Regions from separate parts of the Bacillus sp. 2175 genome, predicted to be linked through region 2. Evidence: riboswitches for the same ligand, from Rfam matches in the RefSeq annotation. Region 2 holds a riboswitch; each other region holds the start of a gene.
The links. Region 2 has a riboswitch for magnesium ahead of mgtE (magnesium transporter). Riboswitches for the same ligand answer to the same signal wherever they lie in the genome.

Region 1 (4,016 bases), 1.6 Mb from region 2:
AATGCTTGAGTTTAATAGTGATACACCAACTTTTATTGTGGAATGTTTTCAAATGAATGGGAAAGTATGTGAAAATCTAGGCTATGATGATCCAAACTCGGATCAAGAACGATTGCTATCTTCTGGTCTAACGAAAGCAGTAATGGAAGCGACAAAGGGATTAGATAATCCAAATGTTGTTTTTACAGCACATCATGAACATATCGAGGATTGGAATACCACTATGTATTTAAGTCAGCTATGCCATGTTGAAAATAAAGTAGTGCCAATGTCAGAACTTAGAATTACAAAAGATGCTCTAGTTGATAAAGATGGGGCGAAGATTGATGTTTTATATCGCCAAACATATCCGATAGAAGATTTAATTGAGGATCAAGATCCTGAAACAGGAGATTTGGTAGGTGTGGAACTGCTGCAACTTGTAAAAGCCGGAAAGCTTTTTATAATAAATCCTTTGTCAGCATTTTTACTTCAGCCAAAATCAATTCAGTGTCTTATTTGGGGGTTAGCAGAAGAAGAGGTCTTTTATACAAACGAGGAACAACAGTGGATTAAAGAATATATGTTACCTACATATTTAGAACCAGATTTATTTTTAGGAAAAGGTTCTTTCGTTCAAAAACCTTCATTTGGTAGAGAAGGAGATACAATTACGATTCGCGATAAGGATGAAAATATTATGCTTCAAAATGCACATCAAACGTATAAAACTGCACTGCCGATATTTCAAAAGTATACAGAACTGCCAGTCGTATCCTTGGAAACAGAAAAAGGGATGGAGAAACTGTCCTATGTGTTTGGTTCTTTTTTAATTGCTGGAAAAGCGAGTAGTATCGGTATTCGCGCGGGAGAAAAGATTACAGGAAATGAATCGTACTATTTACCGGTAGGTATAAAAAGGAGGGGGAAAAATGATTAATTTTTTATTATATTTAGCAGTAACACTTGGACTTTTATGTATTGGTCTGTTCTTGATGGAAGTGACAACGAAAGTTAAGGAATTTAAGTTAATGGCTCAAGGTAATAAGGCGGTAAGCTATGTGCTTGGAGGGCGATTACTTGGGTTAGCTATCGTTTTATATTCGACAGCAGCTAATTCAATTTCACTTCTTGATATGATTTCGTGGGGAGCAGTTGGGATTTTGGCTCAAATTATCGTCTTTTATTTAGCTGAGTGGCTTACACCACGCTTTAATATAAACAAAAGTCTCGAAGAAGATAATCAAGCAGTCGGTCTTTTTCTTATGTTTTTATCGCTTTCAATTGGGATTGTAATCGCTGGTTGTATAACTTATTAAAAACTTTACGTTTAAACGTAAAGTTTTTTATTTTATCCCGCTATTTGCCGGGCAGCCCGATTGGTGAGGGCTAATAATCAGTGGCGGATGAACAAAACCCCCACTGATTAAAGTTTCACTTTATATACGTTAGTTTGCCATACCATTTGAAAAAATTGTAGGCTACGGTTGACATCTATTTTAAATAAGAGTAACATTTTCAATGTAATGAAAATAAGTCTCTGTTAGGTGAGGCTCCTGTATAGAGAAATGCTACTGCCCAAAAATGTCGAGAGACGCCAATGGGTCAACAGGAATGATCGAATTAAGGTTTTTCTTAACGTAGCTGGTAATGTACCTATGCTATACAGTGCTAAAACTCGGTGAGGGAGAGGTCCGTAGATTTCTAATTATATTAGAAATCGTTTATTTGTGTATGTAATGGCCGCTACTCTCTTAAGGGTAGGGGTCTTTTTTGTTACCAAGCTATGAGTAATTTCATATTATAAACTATAAAATTAAACGAGGAGGTGAGGAGCATGTCAAATTCTGACTCGGTTCCGTTACCCATATACTTCAAATCAAAAATATATGATGTAGGCAGGAAACGATTTGTTCCTCCCTCTATATTTATCACAATATAGCGTTTATAAAGCGCGAGACACTTTCACAGTAAAGTGGATAAATTGAGAAACAAAGCGTTTCTTCCTATGTTGTAAAGGAGGAGACGATAATATGTTATATGCAAACAAAACTGTGGGTAACACGTCATATAAACTAAGTAAAAAATCAATAAAAGAACAAACAATGCTCCAAAAAAATAAAGATTTATTAATTGAAATTGCAACAAGAGATGTAAAATCTGTATTTGCATATTTTAAAACAACAAGAGACGGACTATCAATGAAAGAGGCACAAAAACGTATTCAAGTATATGGCCGAAATGAACTAACTTCAAAAAGAGCACTTCTTGCAGAAGTAATGATGAAGCTAGGTGGCATGATTCCAGGTTTTTCAAAACAACGTGTGTGTGATGAATTACAACGTGAAACGATTACTGTATCTAGAGTAGAATGTTCTAGTAGTACAGGGCTAAATAGTGAACTGAAAATGATGGAGATACCTGTGCAAGAACTTGTACCTGGAGATATGATTTTTCTTTCGGCTGGAGATGCTGTGCCAGCTGATGTACGTATTATTTATGCAGATGATTTATTAGTGAATGAGTCTGTGTTAACGGGAAACGAAGCGAATATAGAGAAGTTTGAGAGCTGCTATCACCTTGAACGTAAACGGTTTATTCCATTAAAACGGATGAAAGATTATAATCCACTTGAGCTTGAAAATGTATGTTTTAAAGGTTCGCATATTGTTAGTGGAAATGCAAAAGCTATCGTTGTTTCTACTGGAAAAAATACGTATTCAGGCATCTTGCATACTTGTTGTAGTAGAACGTCTTAATGTGTTAATGATGCTAAATATACAAAAACAATGTATAATAGACAAAGTTGAGCAAAAACGTAGAATGGTAATCTATTTATATAACCTTACGTGATAACGTAAGGTTATTATTTTTTTAATAGGAGAGGAATTATGAAAAAAGTATTATTAGTTGATGGTATGGCACTATTATTTCGTGCTTTTTACGCAACAAGTGTCTACGGACAATTTATGAAACGACAAGATGGAACCCCTACGAACGGGATTCATGGTTATATGAAACACTTATTAACAGCTACGCAAGCGATCGAACCAACACATATCGTTACATGCTGGGATATGGGAAGTACGACATTTAGAACAGAATCGTTCTCGAATTATAAAGCAAATCGTGCAGCGCCACCAGAAGAATTAATTCCTCAATTTGATTTAGTGCAAGAAATGACTGCAAAATTATCCATTCCAGTTATCGGTATGAAAGGCTACGAAGCCGATGATTGTATCGGTACGCTTGCAAAACAATATTGCAATGAAGCTGAAGTTTATATTTTAACAGGTGATACGGATTTACTTCAACTTGTTGATAAGAGCGTTACAGTCATGCTTCTGCGTAAAGGAATTGGAAATTACGAATATTACACACCGGAGAAAATCATGGAAGAAAAAGGTGTAGAGCCGTGGCAAATCGTCCACGCAAAAGCTTTCATGGGAGATACAAGTGATAATTATCCAGGGGTAAAAGGTATCGGTGAAAAAACAGCGTATAAGCTTATTCAAGAGCACGGAACAGTATCCGCTGTACTAGAAAATGTAGAATCATTAACAAAAGCGCAGCGTACGAAGATTGAAAGTGATTTAGAGAACTTAAATATTTCGTTACAATTAGCCCAAATTCACTGTGAAGTTCCAATTTCATGTTCACTAGAAGAAGGATTACACACAATGGATGAAGAAAAACTTAGATTTGTTTGTGAAGAAATGAATTGGGGAAGACCTGAAATATTAATAAATATGCTATAAATAGTTTGGGAAGAGGGATGTTGCATAAGTCGAACTTTGACTTGGTGACACCTTCTTTTTGTTTTTGTAAACAGTATTATAATAAATAAAATTATGTCGAACTCAATTTTAAATATATAAATATTTCGACAAGATATAATGATAAAAGTTGATGAAAATAATAACTTTTATCATGAAGTGAATTAATTTCAACATAGTTTTAGATAATCATTTTTTCGTGTTCACAAAGTTGTCAGAAAATAAACGAGATTTTCATATGAAGTTCAAATAGAATTCACA
Region 2 (4,016 bases):
AAGGGATTGAAAATCGTAGTAATACGTGTCTTTTGAACTGCTGATAAACTATATTGAATCAAATAATATAAAATAGGTAACCATAAAATAGAACCGATGGTAGTTCTTTTGATTAGTAGATTTATATTTATTCCTGAACAAAGAAATATGCTAAAACCTATACCTAATATTAAAAGTGCAGATCCTAAATTTGGTTGTTTAAAGATAAGAAAAAAAATTGTAGCTAAAAAAAATAAAAGTTTTCCGATACCACTCCAGTTATTTTTAGCTTGTTCTTGTCGCAATGCAAAAAAACGGGCTGTTACAAGTATTGTTCCTAATTTAAGAAATTCAGCTGGCTGTATTCCAAAGATCCATGATTGAGCATTATTTACCACTTTTCCTTTCCATAAAACCATAATTAATAAAAAAATCCCCCCAATCATAATACAGATTGAGACTATTCGTTTTTTCCATATTTCATATGGGAGTAAAGCACAAATTATTAATCCTATTGTTCCTAAAAGTAGCTTTGTTAATTGAGAATCAACAAAATGTCTACTGTTATAACCGTAATGTTGGACAGCGACAATGGAGCTTGCACTATACATCATGATAATGCCTAAAGTACATGTTATGAATAGAGGAAGGAGCAATAGATAATCGAGTTTTAATATTTTTTTCATTTTAATATCCTCCTGATTTAAAACAAAACATAATATTACATTTGTTAATGAATAGAATCTTGTTCTCGTCAATTACTAAATATGACTTTTGTTTAGAAAGATTCTATCACTTATTCCCTGTTTTTTACGCAAAAATCCCCCTAGTATGTAACTAGAGGGATTCAAAATGGCATGACTAAATAAGGCTTTTCCCCCCTAGTAGAGCTTTGGCACTATACAACGTAAAGTAATGAAAATTCATTACTTAGCTATCTTAAGAAGAGCCTTAATCCGACAATTCCTGTTCTACCCATTGGCGTCTTTCGACATTTTTGGGCAATAGCCTGTGTTTGCATAGGAGCCTCACCTAACAGGTTAAGCAATATAAATTTTATGTGTTTGTTTCGTGTAGCAAGCATAAATATATTTTTTTTGCTTGTCAAGCAACCATATTGCTAATTTTATTTGTTTTATTGCTTTATAGTCCTTTGAGAAATGATATAAAAAAATGTCTGTAATCATTCTGTATAAGTACATATTTTTGACTTGTAGTGTATCGTTTGATTAAGTAGTTTAACCATATAAATTTGATAAACAGTAAAGAAGATTTTAATCATAAAAGAAGATTTTTTGTGAATGTTCTTTTTGTATACAGAATGACTAATTATTCATCTTTTGTTATAAAGTTGGAATTTGATTAAAAATAATAAGTTTCATATGTTTTATTACGTTTCTTCGAATTAAATCTATTTGAATTCTATGTTTTTTAAGGGGAATTTTAAATTTATAATAAAATATAATTTCATTTTCTATAAAAGATTTTTTTATAAATGGAATTGAAAGTCAGTTGACAAATATTAAATTCTGGTTTAAATTTTGAAGTAATTCAATAAACTTTGTTAGGTGAGGCTCCTGTATAGAGAAACGCTGCTGCCCAAAAATGTCGAGAGACGCCAATGGGTCAACAGGAACGGTCGGATTAAGGCCCTTCTTAATGTAGCTGGTTATAAAAACCTATGCTATACAGTGCTAAAACTCAACGAGGGAGTGGTATACGATTTGATAGAAAGGCACCTCTGTGATTTCGGCAGAGCTGTCTTAATAATCATTTGTTTGTATTGTGAAAAAACCTTTACTCCTTTTTGAGTAAAGGTTTTTCTGTTTAATGTTATTTATTTTTATCTTGTCTATATTCAAAAAGGAGGTAATTCTAACTAATGAATTGATTGCAATGTAACTATTATTGCTCTAATAAAAAATTTAAGACAGATAAAATAAAACAAAACCACTCATGAAACTCTAGAGTCTCCCTTAGCAATATGAGGAGGAGTTAACATGAAGAAATTATTAAAGGAATTACTTATAACCCAAAATAACTTGGATGCAGAGAAAGTTTTACGTCTTCCGTCGTATGATATTGCGCAAGAAGTAAAACAGTTTTCAATTGAAGATCAAGTCATATTACTAAATACGATTCCTGTATTAAAAAGCTCTAAAGTTCTTCAATATATGAGTGCAGAAGAAAAATATAATATCTTAATTCACTTATCTGAAAATAAAGCTAAAAAGTTACTGAATTTACAACCGATTGATGAATTAGTAGATTTACTTCTAGCGGTTCATCCGGAAGAACAGGCTAAATTAATGGCGTATCTAGATAAAATTACAAAACATAACGTAAAAAAATTAATGACTTTCAAACCTGAAACGGCAGGAAGTCTTGTTACAAGTGATTTTGTTGCAGTTAGAGGAAATTGGTCAGTAAAAATGACATTGAAGTACATTAGGGAACATTCTGAAAATGTAGAATCAATATCTTATAGTTATGTTCTTAATAGTCATGGTTATCTTGAGGGAATCGTTTCCATACATGAGTTATTACTAGCAGCAGATGAAGAGATATTATCTACTATCATGATGCCAGAGGTAATTTCAGTACACGCTGAAGTTGACCAGCAAGAAGTTGTAAAAAAGCTACTGAATTATAATTTAGCAGCAATACCTGTCACAACAGCAAATAATAAAATGATTGGTATTATAACATTTGATGACGTAATGAATGTTATGGAAGCAGAAGCTACAGAAGATATTCAAAAGTTAGGCGGAAGTGAACCATTGAATCAATCTTACTTTGAAGCTAGTATTTGGAGCATTTTCCTAAAACGTCTACCATGGTTATTACTTCTTTTTGTTGCTGAGGCATATACAGGTACAGTATTAAAGTATTTTGAAGACGAAATTGAAACTGTAGTTGCCCTTGCTTTCTTTGTTCCATTATTAGTAGGTACTGGAGGGAATACAGGAACACAGGTTGTAGCAACAATTACTCGTGCAATTGGTATTGGAGAGTTAAAATTTAAAGACATTTTCCGTGTAATGAAAAAAGAATTTGCAATTGGTATGCTTCTTGGACTTGCACTTGGGATAGCTGGGCTCATTCGTGCTTATATGTTAGGAGTTGGAGCAGAAGTTGCGCAAGTTGTAGCAATTACTTTATTATTTATTGTTATTTGGGCTTCTCTTGTAGCAGCTGTTTTACCTTTAATTCTAAGAAAATTAAAACTAGATCCTGCAGTTGTTTCAGGTCCATTTATTACAACATTTGTTGACGGAACAGGATTAATAATTTACTTCATGGTTGCAAAAACGTTATTAAATTTATAAATATACACTAAAAAAACGAAATCCGGAATAAGTATGTTGCCTTAATTGCTAAAACATAGTGGGGAATTCAGGCATGAGGAAATCAAACACTTTTGTCTTTAGATAAATAATATTTTAATGGATTTATTGAATGTAATGAATGCTGGAGGATAAAACTATGAAACATCTAAGAAAAATCTTCAAACGAATTTTGCTTCTATTTTCTATTTTAATGATTATTGGCGTAGGAATACTATTTGGTACTAGCTATGGCCGAGAGCTTCGTATAACAATCGCTGGGAGTATATTAACTTCTCAGCATCCACAATATGCGAAATATACATTCCTATCCCAAAAGGAACTAGATAAACTGCAAGATAGAATTAATCATCCAAAATGGTCAAACAGTGATGAGCATATTTATAAAAAAATAGTAGGAAAAAGATTAGAAGAATTAAAAAATCAGCCATTAGAAATTGATGTAGAAACAATTAAAAGTAATAAAGATAGTCGCTTTCTTTTCGAAGGAAAGTTAGTAACAATTAGTAATCCTTTCAATGTTAAACTTGTTAGCCATCAAGGAACACAGGGTGCTAACAGGGGAGAAAAAATTAGTGTAATGGCAAAACGTAATCATGCACTTGTTGCTGTGAATGCAAGTGGATTTGCTGACGAAACAGGAAGGGGTGGAGGAAATGTTGCTACTGGAATTGTGATAGAAAATGGGAA
Region 3 (4,016 bases), 930 kb from region 2:
TCGCGTATCACCTAAGATAGTAATAATTCTTCCTTTTTGAGGTGGGCCGATAAACTCATTTCCATTTAATATCGTGCCATCCTCTAATTCAACTGCTTCACCATCTTTTAAACGTTTAAAGATTGGACCTGGTTTCACACCCATCTCAAGCAACTTATCAACTAAAAGAGCACCTTGTATATCTCTCTCTACAATACGATATCCAAAACATTCTATACCGTGTGACAATCTTTTCGTTTCTACATAAAATTCATTATCTTCAAATACGGTACCTTCTTCTGTTATCTCCACAACTTCAAGTGGATATTTCACATGTGTCGTACTTACCGATAATGCCACTTCAATAAATTGTTTAATTCCTTTCGGTCCATACACCGTTAAAGGCGTAGTTCCTCCTTGAAATGAACGGCTACCTAATAAACCAGGCAATCCAAAAATATGATCGCCATGTAAATGCGTAATAAATATTTTTTCAATGCGGCGCGGACGTACAGATGTATGTAATATTTGATGTTGCGTGGCCTCGCCACAATCAAATAACCAAGTTTGTCCTCGTTCTTCTAACAATTGTAAAGCAATTGCTGAAACGTTCCTTCCTTTTGAAGGAACACCTGCACCAGTTCCTAAAAATACAAATTCCACTTTCTTTCCTCCAGCTCTAAATATACTCTATCTCTCATCTTACGGAATGTTATTTCAAATGGCAAATTGAATTTACATAACCAATCATCTAGACAACTATATAACACGAACATTATACTTAAAAAATTTAGCCATCGTTCGTGTTTTGTGGTAAAATGATTATACTACATTTTAAGGGAGCGTTTTATTATGAAAGAAGTATTTCGTTTACAAACTGATTTTTCATCTTCATTTGATCGCTGGGTAAGTTCTTTCGTGTCTGATCACCCAGCACAATTAGAATGGACAACTTTAAAGGAATTAATCCATGAATATACAACATCACATACAAATGATACGTTACCAGCATATATTTCTTCAGCTTTAACATATTACGCCCAACGTGTTTCAACTACAAACAGTTCAGAGATTGTTATTTTTGAAAACCCTACAATCTCGTAATCTATAAATAAAAAAGCACTGGTTACAGTGCTTTTTTATTTATACTTATTTAGTAAATCGTCATATTCCGTCCAAAAGTTTGTATACATCCTTTGATCAAACTCATCTAAAATTATCTTGTCACTTGATTTATTAAATAATTCTTTTGCTTGTAATGCAAAAGAAACAATTTGTCTTCTATATTCATTTTCATTCAATTCTATATGAAGCCCTTCATAGTATATAGCCTTTTGATCAGTAGAAATAACTTTGACAAAGTCCTTTAAAATCACGTTTTTACTTATATGGTTTATAGTCCAATGAATTGAAATTGGGCATCCTAACATTAGCATAGTGCCACATCCGTGCAAAATAAGCCCCTCTTCATTTTTAATATCACAAATATATTCTTTATCTAAAGTTCGTAACAAAGCTAAAGCTGATTCACTTATTCCCCATTCCTCATCCATACCTGCCTGCGTAATAATGGTTCCAGCCATATTTAAATATATTTCTCCATGAGAACATAAATCTTCCTGCTCATTAAACAACCATTTTTGATTCTCAATATTTATAATAAAATTTTGTGGTACCATTACAAATTCCCCTTTTATAAAAATATTTATTTTCCATATTATTTATAATCAATATCATGCATTTCATCCCATATATCTATTATAAATCCATTTAATATTTTAAAAACACAGATAAAAAAGATATTGACACTACGATTTTACAGTGCTAACATCAACATGTAATTGAATATGGTCTCTGTTAGGTGAGGCTCCTGTATAGAGAAACGCTGCTGCCCAAAAATGTCGAGAGACGCCAATGGGTCAACAGGAAAGGTCGGAATGAAGGCCTTTTTTAACGTAGCTGGTTTCAGTACCTATGCTATACAGTGCTAAAACTCAACGAGGGAGAGGTGCATGTATTTTGTCATACACAAAAACTGTTTTTATTTATGTTTACTAACAGTCTTTGTTGTAGACTCTTTTAACTGCGAATTCAGACCTTTACTCGTTTTGAGTAAAGGTCTTTTTACGTATATATGCACCTTACTATGAAACAAACATAGCATATTCAGAAACTACTAAATTGTACGGAGGTGAGGAACAGTTGGCAATTGATGATTCGGCCCAGATACCCATACGTTTTACATTCATATTTCATCATGTAGGTAGGAAAGAAACTGTTCCTCACCATTTCAAATAGTTAGGTAACAGATTGTTTCCTCTTTCATGACAGAGGAGGAACTACTGATGTTTAATTTACAAAGACAAGAAACAAAGCATGCTTATGAGCAAGATAGCATGCAAACAAATAACGAATTATTAGTGGAGGTTGCAACACATGATGTAAGCTCTGCGTTAAAACTTCTAGAAACAACACAAGATGGATTATCTAAACAAGAAGCGTCTCGTAGACTTTCTTTATACGGTCCGAACGAAATAGCTCATAATAAAATGGCGCCGTGGTACATTCAATTTCTGCTGGCATTTAAAAATCCATTTATTTTCGTTTTATTAGCTCTTGGAGCCCTTTCCTTTTTCACAGATGACATACAAGGAACAATTGTCGTATCTGCAATGGTCCTACTTAGTGCAACAATTCGGTTTTCCCAAGAATTTCGTTCTCAAAAAGCTGCCGATAAGTTAAAAGCTATGGTTCGAACAACTGCGAGCGTATTTAGAATAAATGGATTTGTACATGAAACAAAAAATGTAACGAATTTAAATCGAAATTACACAACAGAAATTCCAATTGAGGAACTTGTACCTGGCGATATTATTTCCCTTTCAGCCGGTGATATCGTTCCAGCTGATGTGCGTATTGTATCCGCTAAAGATTTATTTGTTAATCAATCTTCTTTAACAGGGGAAGCACTCCCTGTAGAAAAATACGAACACTGCTATCATACAGAAAATAAGCATATCTTACCGACAAACATGAAAAAAAATTACAATCCACTCGATATGGAAAACCTTTGTTTCATGGGAACAAATATTGTAAGTGGCAGCGCGAAAGCTGTTGTCATCTCAACAAGTACCGATACGTATTTCGGCTCTTTAGCAAATAAGGTAATCGGAAAGCGTGTAGAAACAAGCTTTGATAAAGGTGTAAACAAAGTAAGCTGGCTCTTAATTACATTCATGCTTATTATGGCACCTATTGTCCTTCTCATTAATGGATTCACAAAAGGAGATTGGCAAGAAGCTTTCTTCTTCGCTATTGCCGTCGCTGTTGGCCTTACACCTGAAATGTTACCAATGATTGTAACTGCTAATTTAGCTAAGGGTGCCGTTAACATGTCTAAACAAAAAGTAATTGTAAAACAGCTAAATTCTATTCAAAACTTAGGTGCTATGAACATTCTTTGTACAGATAAAACCGGAACTTTAACAGAAGATAAAGTGGTCCTTGTTCGTCACTTAGATCCCAAGGGGAATGAATGCAATCGCGTCTTGCAATTTGCCTATTTAAATAGTTTCTATCAAACTGGATTGAAAAATTTAATAGATAAAGCTGTTATTAAGCATACAGAGGAAAACAATAAATTTAATCCATTAGCTTTTCAAAAGCTAGATGAAATTCCATTCGATTTCGCCCGCCGACGTATGTCAGTCATCGTAAAGGATAGTTCAGGTGAACATACAATGGTTTGTAAAGGTGCCGTAGAAGAAATTTTATCAATTTGTAACTACACTGAAGTGGATGAAAAAATCGTCCCACTCACCGAGGAAATACGTTCAAATGTCAAAAAACTAAGTGAGACACTAAATAGTGAAGGTATGCGGGTTATTGCTGTGGCTTATAAAAAAGATAGAAGAATAAATGATAAAGAGTACGCAGTAAAAGACGAAACTGATATGATTCTCGCTGGATATATCGGCTTTTTAGATCCACCGAAACCATCTGCAGCAGCTGCAATTCAAGCATTACAAAAACATGGT
Region 4 (4,016 bases), 730 kb from region 2:
ATTTAGAGATTATCACGCAATATAATAGCGAAATTCGAGGGTTATACAATTACTATCGACTAGCTGAAAATGTGAGCAATCACATGCACCGCTTTGCATATTTCATGTATTATTCAATGTTGAAAACTTTTGCGTCAAAATACAGAACACGTACGAAACAAATTCGAAAGAAATACGAAAAGTACGGACAATTTACTGTACAGTATGAGACAAAGAAAGGAATGAATAAAGTTCATTTCATTGAAAGAAAGTTTCCAATGACAAGAAATTTATCACTAGAAGGAACAGACATTTTACCAAATACTCGGCATGTAATGAGTACGACTAAATTGTCAGATAGAATCAAGGCGGAAACATGTGAACTATGCGGAGCTAGCAATGTTGTGATACATATGCATCACATTAAGAAATTAAAGAATCTACGAGCAAAGTCAAATAAATCATATCTTGAAAAACAAATGATAGCGAGAAATCGAAAGACTATCGCACTCTGTAAAGAGTGTCATATGAAAAGACACAAGGGCGAGATATAAAATGCAGAAGACAGATGGAGAGCCGGATACATTGAGAGATGTAAGTCCGGTTCGGGGAGGAACATTTGGAAACCTATCACAGGAATGTAATAAGGCGCTGGATGTTTACTCTACACATATGCCACAAAGGTAAATGAAAAAACAAAACTTATTGAAAAACTTCTTCGAAATGTACATAGTTCTTCTAAATAAGTTGCAGAATGAAATATAATGATACCCAGTTATTAATAATAGTATCTAAGAAAAAAACTACTTCCTTTCTTAATTCATATGATTTTTAAAAATAAATCCTATAGATGTTAATATTTGTTATATAATATATTTGTCAAAGCATTACCCCTAAAATTTCTACAGTCAATCTGTAAGATAGTTTGTTTGGCCCGTATATTCACCTTAAACTAAAAAGAACTTGTAGAGATTCCTACAAGTTCTTTTTAGTTTAAGGATTAAATGAGGATTTAAAATATAGTTGCAATTTTTTGAGGGGGAAAAGTAAATGTTTATAAAAACAGAAAGATTATTAATACGAAAATTTGAGTTCAAAGATTGGCAAGCTGTTCATGAGTATACATCAGATATCAATGTTATGAAATACATACCTGAAGGTTTTTTTACTGAAGAAGATACAAAAAACTTTGTAAATGAAAATATTGGTGAAAACGCTAAGAACTTTCCTGTAGTATTAATTGATAAAGATATTTTGATTGGTCATATAGTTTTTCATAAATACTTTGGTGAGCATACTTATGAGATTGGTTGGGTGTTCAACCCTGAATATTTCAATAAAGGATATGCTTCTGAAGCAGCACAAGCTACATTGGAATATGGGTTTAAGGAATTGAAGTTACATAGAATTATAGCTACATGTCAGCCACAGAATATACCATCATATCGAGTGATGGAGAAGATTGGAATGAGAAGAGAAGGCTATTTCAGGAAGTGTATACCACATGGGAATGAATGGTGGGACGAATATTATTACGCTATTTTAGAAGAGGAGTAAAGCCTCATAACGCATTATTAAAAGAAAATGTTCCTCCTGAAGTTGTAAAAGCGGTAGCTAGAATATGAATGGAAACAATTTGATGGAAACGGTCAGCCAATCATAGCGTAAGACGATGGAATTGGCATTATGTAAATTACTATTGTTGTTGATATTGTCTTAATTGAAAAAATAAGTTCTGTTATTACTTGACAAGTTCAAAAATAGTAGATATGCTTTAACACGAAACGAACAAAAAATTTGAGATATCTATGACCTGTTAGGTGAGGCTCCTATACAAACACAGGCTATTGCCCAAAAATATCGAAAGATGCCAATGGGTAGAACAGGAATTGTCGGATTAAGGCTCTTCTTAAGATAGCTAAGTGATGAATGATTCATCCTTTACGTTGTATAGTGCCAAAACTCAACTAGGGGGAATGAGCTTTATTTAGCTATGTCTTTTTTAGCAACCTCCTTTAGTTGAATTACTAAGGGAGGTTTTTTATATGCAAAATTTTATTTGTAATAAATCTTTTATAAAAGGGGGGAAGACTAATGATTGATGATATTGATCCCATATTTATGAAGAAATTAGTTTTCCTAGAAGTGGGAAAATGATACCAAGTACCACTGTCCTTAAGGAGGAATTACGATGAAAGAATGCTTACAACAATTATTAGCAACAAAAGATACACACTTAGTGCAAGAGCTTATAAAAATTCAATCCTACGATATTGCAATGGAAATAAAAGGTTTTCAACATAAAGATCAGATATCTTTAATAAAATGTTTTCCTACTGAAAAAGGTGCGAAAATTCTCAGTTATCTTACACCAGAGGAGCAATATAATATTTGTACCAATTTGCCTGTGGATAGAGGAGAAGAGCTATTAGCTAGGCAATCTATTGATGACCTTGTTGATGTAATTCTTTCAATTCATCCACTTCAGGCTGAAAAACTTATACAACTTTTGTCTGAAGAATCTCAACAAAGAATTAGAAGTCTGCTGGTTTTTCAATCTGGAACAGCGGGCAGTTTGATGACAATTGACTATATTGCTGCCAGGGAAAATTGGAAAGTGAAAGATACGCTGTCGCATATTAGAAAAATTGGGGCAGGGGTTGAATCAATTTCGTATATTTATGTTCTGGATACACGTGGTCAGCTTAATGGAATTGTTTCTATTCGTGAATTATTGCTAGCTTCAGATGATAAAACTTTATCATCGATAATGGCATCAGATGTTATTTCAGTTTCAGTGAACCTAGACCAACAGGAAGCCGTACAAAAACTAATGGATTATGATTTATCCGCTATACCTGTAACAACGATGGATAATCGGATGATAGGTATTATAACCTTCGATGATGCAATGGATGTTTTCGAAGAAGAAGCAACTGAAGATATTCAAAAATTAGGAGGGAGCACCCCATTAGATAAGCCATATTTCGAAACTTCTATTTGGCAAATATACCGTAAACGTATAGGTTGGTTATTACTTCTGTTTGTAGCAGAAGCATATACTGGTTCTGTACTTCGGCATTATGAAGAAACATTAACTCATGTAGTTGCACTGGCTTTCTTTATTCCGTTGTTAATTGGAACTGGTGGAAATACAGGTACACAGGTCGTAACTACATTGGTTCGAGCTGTAGCTCTAAATGAGGTGAAATTTAAAGATATATTTCGTGTTATGAAAAAAGAAGCATTAGTAGGCCTTTTACTAGGGCTTACATTAGCCGTGGCAGCATTAATTCGTGCGTACACTTTAGGCGTAGGTACAGAAGTCGCGCAAGTTGTAGCTATTACTGGATTGTTCATTGTTATTTGGTCGTCCATTGTTTCATCTGTATTACCCTTGATTTTAAATAAGTTAAAGCTGGATCCAGCTGTTATCTCAGGTCCGTTCATTACGACATTAGTCGATGGAACGGGGTTAATTCTGTACTTTACCATTGCAAAAATGTTACTAGGGTTATAAGAAACTTATATTAAGTTTTTTTTATACCTAAGTTCGTTCCCGCAAAGTTTGTAGACAAACTCGTTGGAAGTATAGAGAAAGAGAGAATAGAAATGAAAAAAGTATTCAAGTTACTGGAATATCCGTTGGTGTTTTCGCTTATCATTACAATTGTATTTGGAATTTTGATTATGTATAGTGCTAGCTCAATTGTTGCAGTTGAAAATTATGGCTATAGTAGTTTTTTGTTGCTAATAAGAGGGAACTTATAAATAAAAATTACTATTTATGGTGAGAATAATACTATTTAAGTGCTATTGAACTTCTGAATTTAATTGAAAATTCAGAGTAATTATAAAAATGTAGTTTTATAATTATTTTTTTAAAACAGGGGAATTCTATTTATTTGGATAGGAGGTAAATTTGTTGAGATCTAATAAAAAATATTTTTATAAACAGGAAGTATTAAGCAAAAATTATAATATGCTAATTGAAATTGCAAAAAGTGATGTTAAATCAACGTTAGATTTTTTTAAAA

Region 1: linked by a shared signal. The riboswitch ahead of ACXKY9_RS07360 (P-type ATPase actuator domain-containing protein) and the one ahead of mgtE (magnesium transporter) in region 2 are both predicted to bind magnesium.
Region 3: linked by a shared signal. The riboswitch ahead of mgtA (magnesium-translocating P-type ATPase) and the one ahead of mgtE (magnesium transporter) in region 2 are both predicted to bind magnesium.
Region 4: linked by a shared signal. The riboswitch ahead of mgtE (magnesium transporter) and the one ahead of mgtE (magnesium transporter) in region 2 are both predicted to bind magnesium.

What each region holds. Positions count from the first base shown of each region.
Region 1 covers NZ_CM173819.1:1,346,827-1,350,842, forward strand. Annotated here, with positions in the region: gene ACXKY9_RS07350 (glutathionylspermidine synthase family protein) at 1-919, shown strand, start outside; gene ACXKY9_RS07355 (DUF350 domain-containing protein) at 912-1,298, shown strand; M-box (ykoK) riboswitch at 1,512-1,677, shown strand; gene ACXKY9_RS07360 (P-type ATPase actuator domain-containing protein) at 2,013-2,738, shown strand; gene ACXKY9_RS07365 (5'-3' exonuclease) at 2,871-3,737, shown strand.
Region 2 covers NZ_CM173819.1:2,985,691-2,989,706, reverse strand. Annotated here, with positions in the region: gene ACXKY9_RS15550 (FtsW/RodA/SpoVE family cell cycle protein) at 1-665, opposite strand, end outside; M-box (ykoK) riboswitch at 850-1,026, opposite strand; M-box (ykoK) riboswitch at 1,533-1,698, shown strand; gene mgtE (magnesium transporter) at 1,980-3,308, shown strand; gene ACXKY9_RS15540 (phosphodiester glycosidase family protein) at 3,466-4,016, shown strand, end outside.
Region 3 covers NZ_CM173819.1:3,911,260-3,915,275, forward strand. Annotated here, with positions in the region: gene rnz (ribonuclease Z) at 1-642, opposite strand, end outside; gene ACXKY9_RS20175 (DUF3932 family protein) at 832-1,083, shown strand; gene ACXKY9_RS20180 (hypothetical protein) at 1,119-1,658, opposite strand; M-box (ykoK) riboswitch at 1,826-1,993, shown strand; gene mgtA (magnesium-translocating P-type ATPase) at 2,325-4,016, shown strand, end outside.
Region 4 covers NZ_CM173819.1:2,256,330-2,260,345, forward strand. Annotated here, with positions in the region: gene ACXKY9_RS11865 (reverse transcriptase/maturase family protein) at 1-533, shown strand, start outside; partial or broken gene ACXKY9_RS11870 (lysozyme family protein) at 645-725, shown strand; gene ACXKY9_RS11875 (GNAT family N-acetyltransferase) at 1,030-1,536, shown strand; M-box (ykoK) riboswitch at 1,785-1,961, shown strand; gene mgtE (magnesium transporter) at 2,171-3,499, shown strand; gene mgtA (magnesium-translocating P-type ATPase) at 3,902-4,016, shown strand, end outside.